Regions from separate parts of the Rossellomorea yichunensis genome, predicted to be linked through region 2. Evidence: riboswitches for the same ligand, from Rfam matches in the RefSeq annotation. Region 2 holds a riboswitch; the other holds the start of a gene.
What was found. Region 2 has a riboswitch for S-adenosylmethionine ahead of RSX31_RS17155 (sugar ABC transporter substrate-binding protein). Riboswitches for the same ligand answer to the same signal wherever they lie in the genome.
Positions count from the first base shown of each region.

Region 1: linked by a shared signal. The riboswitch ahead of RSX31_RS08865 (methionine ABC transporter ATP-binding protein) and the one ahead of RSX31_RS17155 (sugar ABC transporter substrate-binding protein) in region 2 are both predicted to bind S-adenosylmethionine.

Region 1 covers NZ_JAVYAD010000003.1:202,039-208,076, reverse strand. The annotation lists gene RSX31_RS08875 (MetQ/NlpA family ABC transporter substrate-binding protein) at 1-823, opposite strand, end outside; gene RSX31_RS08870 (methionine ABC transporter permease) at 835-1,497, opposite strand; gene RSX31_RS08865 (methionine ABC transporter ATP-binding protein) at 1,487-2,512, opposite strand; SAM riboswitch class I at 2,632-2,736, opposite strand; gene RSX31_RS08860 (helix-turn-helix domain-containing protein) at 3,486-4,718, shown strand; gene RSX31_RS08855 (hypothetical protein) at 5,132-5,440, opposite strand; gene RSX31_RS08850 (DUF2812 domain-containing protein) at 5,463-6,020, opposite strand; gene RSX31_RS08845 (PadR family transcriptional regulator) at 6,033-6,038, opposite strand, start outside.
Region 2 covers NZ_JAVYAD010000006.1:173,215-179,252, reverse strand. The annotation lists gene RSX31_RS17160 (sugar ABC transporter ATP-binding protein) at 1-1,199, opposite strand, end outside; gene RSX31_RS17155 (sugar ABC transporter substrate-binding protein) at 1,216-2,301, opposite strand; SAM riboswitch class I at 2,397-2,503, opposite strand; gene RSX31_RS17150 (CTP synthase) at 2,843-4,447, opposite strand; gene rpoE (DNA-directed RNA polymerase subunit delta) at 4,941-5,510, opposite strand; gene RSX31_RS17140 (hypothetical protein) at 5,671-5,853, opposite strand.

The sequences.
Region 1 (6,038 bases), on a different contig from region 2:
TGACCGGCACGAATGTCGGGATCAGGGAATCTTTGTATGTTTTCTTGATATGTTCCGCTACGTCATCTTCCTGATAGAGCTCCACAATCTTTTTATAGGTTTTATTGTCTTTCTCTTTTTCCTGCGCCGCGATGATATTGATGAATGGCTTGGATTCCGCACCTTCGATATAGATGCTGTCGTCAACCGGTACGAACCCAGCTTCAACAGCCACACCATTATTGATGATCGATGCTGCAACATCCGGCAGTACCCTCGGTGTCTGGGCAGCGACGACCGGTGTGAATTCAAGGTTTTTCGGGTTTTCTTTTATGGCTTCGAGACCCTGTGACTGATCAAATCCTTCTTTCAGTTCGATCAAGCCTGCTTCCTCCAGTAGGAGAAGGGCACGGCCAAGGTTCGTCGCCTCTTGAGGAACGGCTACTTTACTGCCTTTCGGTAAGTCTTCTACCGATTTATATGTTTCCGAATAGATTCCCATCGGCGCGATGATCGTCGAGCCGATCGGTACAAGGTCCAGATTATGTTCTTCAACGAAAGAATCAAAATACGAAATCGTCTGGAAGGCGTTCAGGTCGATATCCCCATCGGCCAGCGCCTGGTTCGGTCTCACGTAATCGGCAAACTCCACAATCTCGATTTCAATCCCTTCCTTCGCAGCTTTCTCCTTCATATACTCCCAAATCGGCACCCCAGATCCATTCACTCCGACTTTAACGACTTCTTTTTCACCTGAACCGGATGCGCTGTCTCCCGAGCAGCCGCTCAATATAAGGGTGATTAATAGAATGGCGATACTCGCCAGGCTGATTGATTTTTTCATATTCCTCTCTCCTAACGTCTCCTGATGATTTTTGATAAGGTATTCCCTGCTGTCTGCAGTCCCTGCACCATCACGATTAAAATGATGACGGTGACGATCATGACGGATGTTTCAAATCTCTGATATCCGTAAGCGATGGCCAGATCCCCGAGGCCACCGCCTCCGACTGCCCCGGCCATGGCCGATGCACCGACAAGGCCGATGGTCGCGATCGTGATATTCAGGACCAATGTACTCAATGCTTCCGGAATGAGTATCCCGAAGATGATCTGCCACGGCCCGGCCCCCATGGACTCCGCCGCTTCAATGACACCCGGTTCCACTTCAAGGAGCGAGCTCTCTATCAGTCTTGCAATATACGGTGCCGCAAATACGACAAGCGGCACGACGGCTGCCGCCGTTCCGATCGATGTGCCCACTACCAATCTTGTAAAGGGGATGATGGCCACCATCAAGATGATGAACGGGACCGAACGGAACACGTTAATGATGCTGCTCAATACGGAAAAGACGACTTTATTTTCAAGTAAGTGCCCCTTCCGCGTGACCACGACTATGATGCCGAGGGGAAGCCCAATCAACGTTGCAAACAGGAGGGAGAATGACACCATCGCCACGGTATCCCATGTCGCTTCTATAATTTTCGGCCAAAATAATTCCCAGTTAACTTGCACGCTTCTCCACCTCGCTTACGAATAATCGGTTCTTCCAATAATCCAGGATCTCTTCCGTTTCTTTCTTGCTGCCAATGATCTGTACGATGAGATTCCCGAACGGCTTACCCTGGAGTTCCGTGATCTGGCCGAATAACACATTGATGTGGGCATCGAATTTCTTTGCCGTTTCGGAAAGGATCGGCGTGCCCGTCGAATCCCCTTTGAAAATGAGGCGGCAGATGCGCCCTTCTTTGCTGTCATTCAATTTGTCGAGAACCGATGCCGGCAGCTGATCATTCATGACACTCTTCACAAAATTTTTCGTCGTCCGGGTCTGCGGGTTGGAGAAGATATCGAAGACGCTTCCTTCTTCAACGATTTCTCCATTTTCCATGACAGCGACCTTATCACAGATTTCCCGGATGACCCCCATTTCGTGGGTGATCATCACAATCGTAATGCCATACTCCGCGTTGACTCTCTTTAATAAGTTCAGAATCGAATCCGTCGTCTGGGGATCAAGTGCGGATGTTGCTTCATCGCAGAGCAGAATCGAAGGCGATGTCGCCAGGGCTCTTGCTATCCCCACCCTTTGCTTCTGCCCTCCTGACAGTTGATCAGGATAATGCTTCGCTTTATCTTCAAGTCCGACAAACACGAGCAGCTCCTTTACTCTCTCGCTGATCTTTTCTTTTGGCCATTTTGCAAGTTTCAGAGGATAGGCGATATTCCCTGCCACCGTCCGGGATTGAAACAGATTGAAATGCTGAAAAATCATCCCGATGCGGTGCCGCTCTTTCCTCAGATCGATTGCCGACTGATCTTTCAGGCTGCGCCCCTCTATGAAAATATCACCCGATGATGGTTTCTCTAAAAAATTGAGACAGCGGACAAGCGTGCTTTTTCCCGCTCCGCTGAATCCGATCACTCCATAAATCTCTCCCCTCTTCACTTCGAAGGAAACATTCTTCAAAGCGGTGAATGGTCCATCCTTCGCCTCGAATACTTTCGTAACATTCTGAACTCTGATCATACAGGACTTGCTCCTTTCGCTATGTATTCTTCTTGAAGCCTGTGTTTGAAGGACATGGCTGAAAATAAAAAGTGCCCCCCTTCATAAGAAGAGAGGCACAAATATGTATATGTCCACTCTTCTCATCTTTCAAGTCATATGACTTGATGGAATTGGCACGGTATTCATAAGAACCCGTTGCCGAGGTATCGCAGGGCCAGTCCCTCCACCTCTCTGGATAAGAAGATATTGCTTTATTAAGTTAAAGTTATGATACGTTTAAGCATTAGGGTCATGGTAAAGGATTTCAATTGGTTTGTCAATCCTGTTTTTGAATTAATTGTATTACGGAGGACTAATCAAATGGGGCATTTTAACCAGTTTTCAACTAGTTGTTGAACTTTTTTACCTTTTTACTGGGAAGTATATTGATGATTGACACAAAAGACCATGTAAACGTTGTCCGGCTCTCCATTAATGTCCCTTTTTATTGAAGATGGATATAACTTTATTCATTCAGTTTTATGAGGGCATAGTATGTATCGTGTAAGAACTCATTATTTTCATCATTAAGTAACTAACTTTCACCGTCTTTTTCGAAGTGGAGTCCACCCATGGTTTGTTTCCAGACCTTTATATTCCACTCATATTCCTCCTTTTCACACGAATAACATAGGCTAAAACAACCATATAATAAATTTCACCCTACTCGTCGCAAGATATTAATGTTGAAAAAATTAAAGGTTTTCCCCTAAATAATCTTCATTTTTCTTATTTTAGTTTCAGGCATAATACCATTCTATTCTATTGATTCTACATAGCCTAAACGTTCATTAGCTGCAGGAAAATGTAAGAAAAAATACTTGTTTTAAAGCACTTAAAAAGTTTTTGACGCTTCTCTCAACCAGTCTTGTAAATTACATTTTCACACAAAATGTTACAAATTCTGATAATATGTAGGTAAAAGGAGGTGTGAAATATACAAGAGTTTACTTTGGGAAGTCGAATTAAATTCGAGAGAAAAAAGCAAGAGATCCCTCAATCCGCTCTGGCCTATGGGGTATGTTCAATATCTTATCTTAGTAAAATTGAAAACGATAAGATAAATCCGAATCCTGAAATCGTTTCTCTTATTTGCGATAAGCTAAATATACAGAACATCCAATCAGATGATCCTAGAAAGCTAATTCCAAGATTTAGAGATGATATCGAGAGGTTATATACTGCAATAAAATATTCTGGAGAAGAAGAAGTCGTATCCTTATTCAACAGGATTGAGAAAGATTATGAATCACTTACTCTCCCTTCATTCTATCTTGTGAAGAAACTATTTTCATTAAGAATCGACTTGCTAAGGGGTCTAGTTGAAAGGTCTGAACAAACCTATTCAGAAATCCTGAATTTAACTGAATATCTCGACCCATTTTCATTTGATTTTTATCATAGGTTCTGTGGATTATATAACTACATGCTCGGAGACCTAAAACTTTCTCTCCATCACTACAAAGAAGCAGAACTATCATTGGAGAGACAGGACATCGAAGAGGTATATTACCAGATGGGCCTGGTATATACTAAACTTGAAAATATATCTTTATCGACCTATTACACAACCATGGCTCTCTCTCGATATGAGAATATATTAAATTACAGATTATGTAAAAATTGCAATCTTCTCCTGGCAGTAAACTATCGCAAAATGGGGGAAAACGATAAAGCTTTAGCTATGTACCAGGCCATCTTAAATGGATTAGACAATAATTCAGATGAAAAATTAAAAGCCAAAGTATTTCACAATATGGGTCTCATACATAACCAAATGGAGAAGTATATAGAAGCGGTAAAATATTATAAGAAATCTATTTCTTATAAAGGGGAGAGCGGGGACCCAAGTAATACCTTGTACCTTTTAGCTAAAACCCATTTACATCTGGAAGAATACAGAGAGGCTCAGGAAATCGCTTTAGAAGGACGTAGATATTCTTCTAATAAAGAAAACACCGAATATCTTATCAAATTTCAAGTTCTTCAATTTTTCATAGAAAAAACTGAGAAGTCCGCCGCTTTTGAGGAATACATGCAATCAACCGCTTTACCACACTTTAAAGCAAAAAAAGATCGGGCAACCGTAGTTGAGTTCACTCAATTATTAGCTGATTATTACGAGAACAACCACAAGTACAAAAGTGCTTACCTATTACTTAAAAACCTATCAAAGGAGAAATGAAAATGAAACTCAAATTAAAGTCTTTATTTATTACTACACTCTTATTACTAGTCGGCACTACTGTTGCAACATCCACATTTGCTGACGATGAACTACCAGATCCTCGAGTGGGCGATATTAATACAATGACGGTCAACACATCTTCTTCAAAGTAATCTATCGTCATAAATGTTCTGTTATGTATTAAGCAACCTCCCCTAAGCCATATTAATGAGGAGGTTGCTTTTGTTCAATTCAGCCTTTATATGGAATCAAATAATTAAACCCCTTTGATTATTAGTGGTAAGAAGTTCGTTCGAGAGCGAAAAAAAGCCTATTTGCAGTTGATTTTTCGATGCCCAATAAACATTGTTTTGAGCTGTAAGCCCTAATACAATTAAAGTGCTTATTCCTGTTCCCCTGAGTTACTATCATTATCTTTTTTTGTTATATACAATTGCAGTAATTACATTAAGTCCTATAGTTCCTATAGCTAGTAGGGATGAAAGACGGACCACACCTTTAGAAGTGTCCATAAGCGCTGACCAATCCTCTATTCTGACTAAGTAATCATTGTATAAAATTTGAAAAATCAGGGCTACTACACAGGCACTAATACTTACTATAGAAAATATAACCCAAGTATTGTTATTTTCTTTATTGCGCTTTGCCAGACTTGCAATAGGCAATATCCATGCAATCAAACCTAACAAAAGACTACCGATATTTAAGAAACCATACATTGTCATGTCTCCTTTCTAAATTTTAATTTTCTTCAATTATTTTCTTAAGTTTGATAAAGCCCGATAAATACTTCGTTGAGTAAAGAGTTAGCATTAATCCTCCAAGCGATACCAGCGATACAATGAAAATGATTCCTAATGGGAAAAATCTATAATGAAACATATTTAATGCTAATACACACGAAACTAAAACGGAAATGACCGATAGCGGTATAAGTTGAACTAACTTACGTTTGATAATCTTTCTGCACATAGCGATTTTCGTTTCTCGATCACTGAATATTTTCTCTTCGCTACACTGTAGAGCAGGTGTTGAAAAATAAAAGCTACCGTCTTTTTCAGTGATGAAGTCCCATCCAAAATCAGCAAATAATTGTACATATTCACTTTTACGCTGTTCTTTAGGATTAAAGTCAATCTGATAGGTAACAGCTTCTTTATTGCATTCTTCAAAAAAGTATCTCTTACCTTTTATATCAGTCAATCTCCATCCTGCATCGTGTTGGGATGATAAATATTCTTGCTCCTCCTCAAAATCTGAAATATAGAAATTCTTTCTGATTGATTTCTTCTTAAGCATAATAATATCCCCCTATGC
Region 2 (6,038 bases):
AAAAAGTTTGCCTGGATTCCTTCATGAGCAGTTTTAATTCCCAGGGATCGGATTTTTTCACGAGCCAGCTCACGTTCTTTGCGACCGTTGATCCATAACCAGTTGGAGACTTTTTTTAAAGAAGGAAAGCTTAGGTTGTGCTGAACAGATTCATGAATGAACAATCCTTCCTTTCGCCTTTCTTCCGGGATGAGCGCCAAGCCATTTTGGACCGCGTGCCGGGGAGAATGGATTGTGAGTTTCTTTTCTTTCAGAAAATGGTCACCCGATTCTACTTGAGTGGCTCCAAATAAGGCTTTAGCAAGCTCGGTTTTTCCCGCTCCCACAAGTCCGACCACTCCGACTACTTCTCCTGCCTTCACGGATAAATGGATGTCCTTCACCTTTTTCCCGTCTGCCAGCCCTCTCACTTCGTAAAGCGTTTCACCGATTGGCAGCCTTCTTTTCTGAAACTCCTCTCTATATGTTCCTCCAAGCATGGCTTCAATGATTTTCTGGGAGGTGGTATGGTAGGCTTCATACGTTTCAACGGTCTCACCGTCTCGCATGACAGTAATACGATCGGAAATCTGAAATACTTCCGGGAGCCTGTGAGAGATGAAAATGACCCCAACTCTCTCTTTCTTTAAATCTTCTATGACACGGAATAATTTTTCCGTCTCAGAAGAACTTAGTGGTGCTGTTGGTTCATCTAAAATCAATATCTTCGCTTTTTGAAGCAGGCTTCTGGCAATGAGTACAAGCTGCTTTTCTGCGAGACTTAAGTGTGACGCAGGCTGCCCGAGGGGGATCGCTTCTGCCCCAACTCGTCTGAGTGCCTCCAATGCTTCTTTCTTTAATGACTTCTTTGTAATAAAGAAGGAGCCTTTTTGTGAAAACTGATCAAGGACGATATTTTCTGCTACAGAAAGTTCCGGGACAATGGCCGTGTCCACTTCCTGGTATACGCAATGAATGCCATGCTCCTTCGCTTCCTTCGGAGATTGATAGTCTCTTTTCCCGGAGTGAAGGATGATATCTCCGCTGTCTTGCACATAGGCTCCTGATAAAATCTTCATCAGCGTGCTTTTACCTGCACCATTCGCCCCCAACAGAGCATGAACCTCCCCCTCTTTCACATCGAAGCTTGCATTCTTTAGGGCTCTCACTCCTGAGAAGGTTTTATTGATATCGATCATTTCTAACAGTGGAGACGTCATCTCTTCTCACTCCTTTCTACTCTGTGAATGATCCTTCAAGCTTTTTCAAATCATCTGTATAGCCTTGCTCACTTGCTCCCCAGCCATTTACGTGCTCGTGTAATTGATCTGTGGTGATCGTTTCTTCAGGCAATGCTTCTTTTTCAATAAAGACCGGTTCAAGCTTTACTTTCTCAGGTGTTTCTTCGCCGTTTAGCTTTTGATATAAGAAACGGACCTGCACTCGGCCGATATCTTTCGGGTCGACCGCTGCTGATGCCACCCACGGGCTTCCATCTTTTTGAATGATTTGCAGATCTTCATCACTCATGTCGATTCCATATACTTTGATTTCATCTCTTCCTGCCGCTTCGATTGCCCGAACGGCGCCTTTTGCAAATTCATCCCAAGCAGCCCAGACAGCATCGATGTCACCTTTATTTGGATACTGTTTCAATATGGCCTCCATTTGAGCTTGTGTATCCAGTGCTGTATTCTGAGTAGCCGCTCCAAAGGCTGCCACCTCTTTAATATCGGGATTTTTTTCTAAAAATTCCTGATAGGCCACTTGGCGTCTTTCCATCGGGGCAAAGCCTGCAACCCAGATCTTCACGATCTCACCCTTTCCGCCAAGCTCATCTGAAAGCTTCGTCAAGGTCTGTTCAGCCATTTGCTGATCACCCTGTTCGAGGACCGTCACCCCTTTTGATGCAACATCCGCATCGAATACGACAACCGGGATGTTTTGTTCCTTCGCCTTTTCCACCCCTGATTGCAGTGCTTCTTTCGTTCCATGATCGATGAGGATACCATCAAACTTCTGGTTGATGGCCGCATCCAGGTTGGAAGACATTTTTGCCAAATCTCCTTCAGACGTAAATACTTGAACCTTTCCTCCGAACTTCTCTACCTGTTCTTTGACACCTTCTATGTATTGAGCGGAAAATGTCCCTAAATTGATTTGCATAATTAGTGCGATCTTTTTATTGGCTAGCGGATGATCAGACGTTGCTTCCTTCTTGTTACCACTGTCTGCGTCCGCCTCCTGGGATACCTTTGGCTGGCAAGCCGCTAAACTGAAAATAAGTGCGAGTAATACGAGTATTGATGCCATTTTTTTCATCGTTCTTTTCTCCTCCCGAGGTAATATACCTTAATTTTCCAAATAAAAAAACCCCTTTTCCCAAGAGAAAAGAGGTTTATGTATAAATAAACGTACTCTTATCACTCAGGAAATTATTCCTGCAGGTTTTAGCACCTTTCCGTGTGTACGGTAGGTTGCCGGGCGTCATCGGGCCAGTCCCTCTGCCAACTCTTTATAAGAGATTATGAAATTTGATATAGTTCGCATGCGCTATAAACGATATATTAACGATATGTGGGAATATTGTCAATATTCTTTTTAGGGAATTTTCTATAGAGGATTAAAGAGGGTTGAGCGAATTTGTCACTATTTGTAGAACGGTCGATATCCTGAAAATTAGGTTGATAAATTGAAAATACGGTTGATAAATCCGATTAACGGTCGATAATTTTGGATTTCGGTTGATAAATTTCAATAACGGTCGATAAATTCCGATTCCCCTTAAAAATCGGCCACCCCCACCCTATCAAACAAAAAAACCGCCCTCCCAAACCAGGGAGAGCAGTTCCATAATCAAATCTTATTTTTCACCATATGCAAGTGACGCTTCCACGAAGTCTCTGAATAGAGGCTGTGGACGTGTCGGGCGTGATGTGAATTCAGGATGGAATTGAGATGCGACGAACCATGGGTGGTCGCTTAGCTCGATGATTTCCACTAGACGGCCATCAGGACTTGTCCCTGAGAAGATGAAGCCGGCTTTTTCCATTTGCTCACGGTAGTGATTGTTGAACTCGAAGCGGTGGCGGTGACGCTCGTAAACCACTTCTCCATCATAGGCTGTATAGGCTTTTGAACCTTTTGTCAGCTTACATGGGTATAGTCCGAGGCGCAGTGTTCCACCAAGATCTTCGATGTCCTTTTGTTCTGGTAAAAGGTCGATGACAGGGTATGGCGTTTCAGGATTTAACTCAGCTGAGTGAGCTCCTTCCAACCCAAGAACGTTACGTGCATATTCTACAGATGCCAGCTGCATTCCTAGGCAAATTCCAAGGAAAGGTACCTTGTTTTCACGGGCATATTGAGTGGCAGCGATTTTCCCCTCTACCCCACGGTCACCGAAACCGCCTGGTACAAGGATTCCATCTACATCTGCCAGTTTTTCTGCTACGTTTGCGCTGTCGATCAGCTCAGAGTTCAACCATCTTACCTCGATGTCGCTATCGAAATGATAACCGGCATGACGAAGGGCTTCCACTACTGAGATATACGCATCCTGCAGCTCGACATATTTCCCAACCAGGGCGATTCTTGTTTTACGAGACAGGTTTTTCACGCGATCAACGAGTTCATTCCACTCGGTCATATCTGCTTCGTGGCAGTTCAACTTCAAGTGCTGACATGTGATTTCATCAAGCTTTTGATCCTGTAGCGCAAGTGGAACAGAGTATAGTGTGTCTGCATCCATTGCTTCGATTACAGCATTTTTATCGATATCACAGAATAACGCGATTTTGTCTTTCATGTCTTGAGTCATTGGCATTTCTGTACGCACGACGATGACATTTGGCTGGATACCTAGACTGCGAAGCTCTTTTACGCTATGCTGAGTCGGTTTTGTTTTCATTTCACCGGCTGCTTTGATGTAAGGTACAAGAGTACAGTGGATGTACATCACATTGTCACGGCCTACATCGCTCTTGATCTGACGAATCGCTTCAAGGAAAGGAAGAGATTCGATATCCCCGACCGTTCCACCGATTTCCGTGATCACGACATCTGAATTCGTCTCGCGTCCAGCGCGGTATACGCGTTCTTTGATTTCGTTTGTAATGTGTGGGATAACTTGTACAGTACCACCAAGATAATCACCGCGACGCTCTTTTTTCAGTACAGTTGAATAGATTTTACCTGTTGTGACAGAGCTGTATTTCGTCAGGTTAATGTCAACGAAACGCTCATAGTGACCTAAGTCAAGATCCGTTTCTGCACCATCATCTGTTACGAATACTTCACCGTGCTGATAGGGACTCATCGTTCCCGGATCCACGTTAATGTATGGATCGAACTTCTGGATCGTGACACTCACGCCACGGTTTTTCAATAGCCTTCCAAGGGACGCTGCTGTGATCCCTTTCCCTAGTGACGACACTACGCCGCCTGTTACGAAAATATACTTAGTCATGTATATGTCCCCCTTCAAAGTAAGTTTGGTTCAAAAAAAGTAGAGGGTGTCTATTGTAGGTATGTCATGAATTTATCTTGTTCAAAGAAGGACAAGTCCATTCTCTTAATATAAATTCATCTGCATACTCAAGCTTTAAGACAGCCTCTTATTATAAATATACATAAAAATGTAAGGGGTCTTTAAGAATCGATCCGCCACACATAAAGGAATAGAAAATACCCTGTTACGTCAAAGCTTTCTTCTTATAAAATAAAAAAAGCCCCGCTTACAAAACATGTAAGGGGAGCATTGTATACGTAATTCGTCCTTTTTTAAGGAGCCCAAATAAAATACTACCTTCCTCAAAGAAAGAAGTCAAGCATAGAATGATGAGGGAATTTTCAATCAATGGCATCACTCGATGCACAAGGCTCGAGACCATAAAAAAACCCATCAAAAAGGAAAAAACGCCTTTTTGATGGGTTTGTCTGATGCTTATAGGAGGTGAGGATTATTTATCGTCCTTTTCCTCATCAAGATCTTCTTCTTCTTCTTCGTCTTCATCGACTTCATCGAATTCATCGATTTCAAGTTCTTCCTCGTCTTCATCGATGTCCAGATCTTCATCTGCATCGTCGTCAACGGCGTCTACATCGTCGTCATCTGTCAGATCATCGTCATCGTCCGTGTCATCAAGATCATCATAATCAAGATCTTCATCGTCCAGATCATCGAAATCTTCAAGATCTAAATCGTCATCGTCTTTCTTCTTCGCTTTTTTCTTTTTGCTGGACTTCATCGTTGGAACCGTTTCTTCCTCGATTTGATCCACTGGATACCATTCTCTTAATCCCCAACTGTTATCGCCCATTGCAATAAAACGTCCCTCGACATTAAGGTCCGTGTAGAATTGAAGTAAGCGGCTGCGAACCTCTTTTTCAGAGATTTCAAGCAAACCTTTAATTTCTTTGACTAAGTCTTCGAAGGGCATCGCTTTCTTTTTCTCTGTTAAAATCTCATGTGCCAACTCAATGAATGATGTTTGACGTAATTCTTCTTTGGATAACTGCTTAAGACTCAATTAACGCACTTCCTTTCTCTATTTCACACTCTACTAAGTAGAGTAAAAAAGGGCAAAAATTCTCCATTATCAATTCTAACCATATTCATCATTATAAACAATTGAAAAGACTTTATGCTATACCTATCTGGTTTTTCTTGCATTTTTTTCACAATTGGAATCAGGAAGGTCTGCCGCTTTCCCATTTCTCTTCTTTTTCACCATTTCGAATTACACGGAACGCTTCATAGAAAAGATAGAAAGAGAGTAGAAGAAAAGGAATCGCTCCTAATTGCAATTGATATAGAAGTACTGCAGCAAATAGGATGATGGCTAATAGTATATAACGAAAAATGGTCTTCACAGTCTCACATCCAAACGTATGTATCGTTCTTATCCTCTCACTAATCTGACAATTCTCATTATATAGGAAATGATACCCGACTACTATTAAGATCGTGTTAAAAATTGGTTGATTTTGTTTAAAGGATAGACTGTTTATGGACTTTTTAAACTTATTTTCGTTTATTTAACATAGCTCTGTATTGA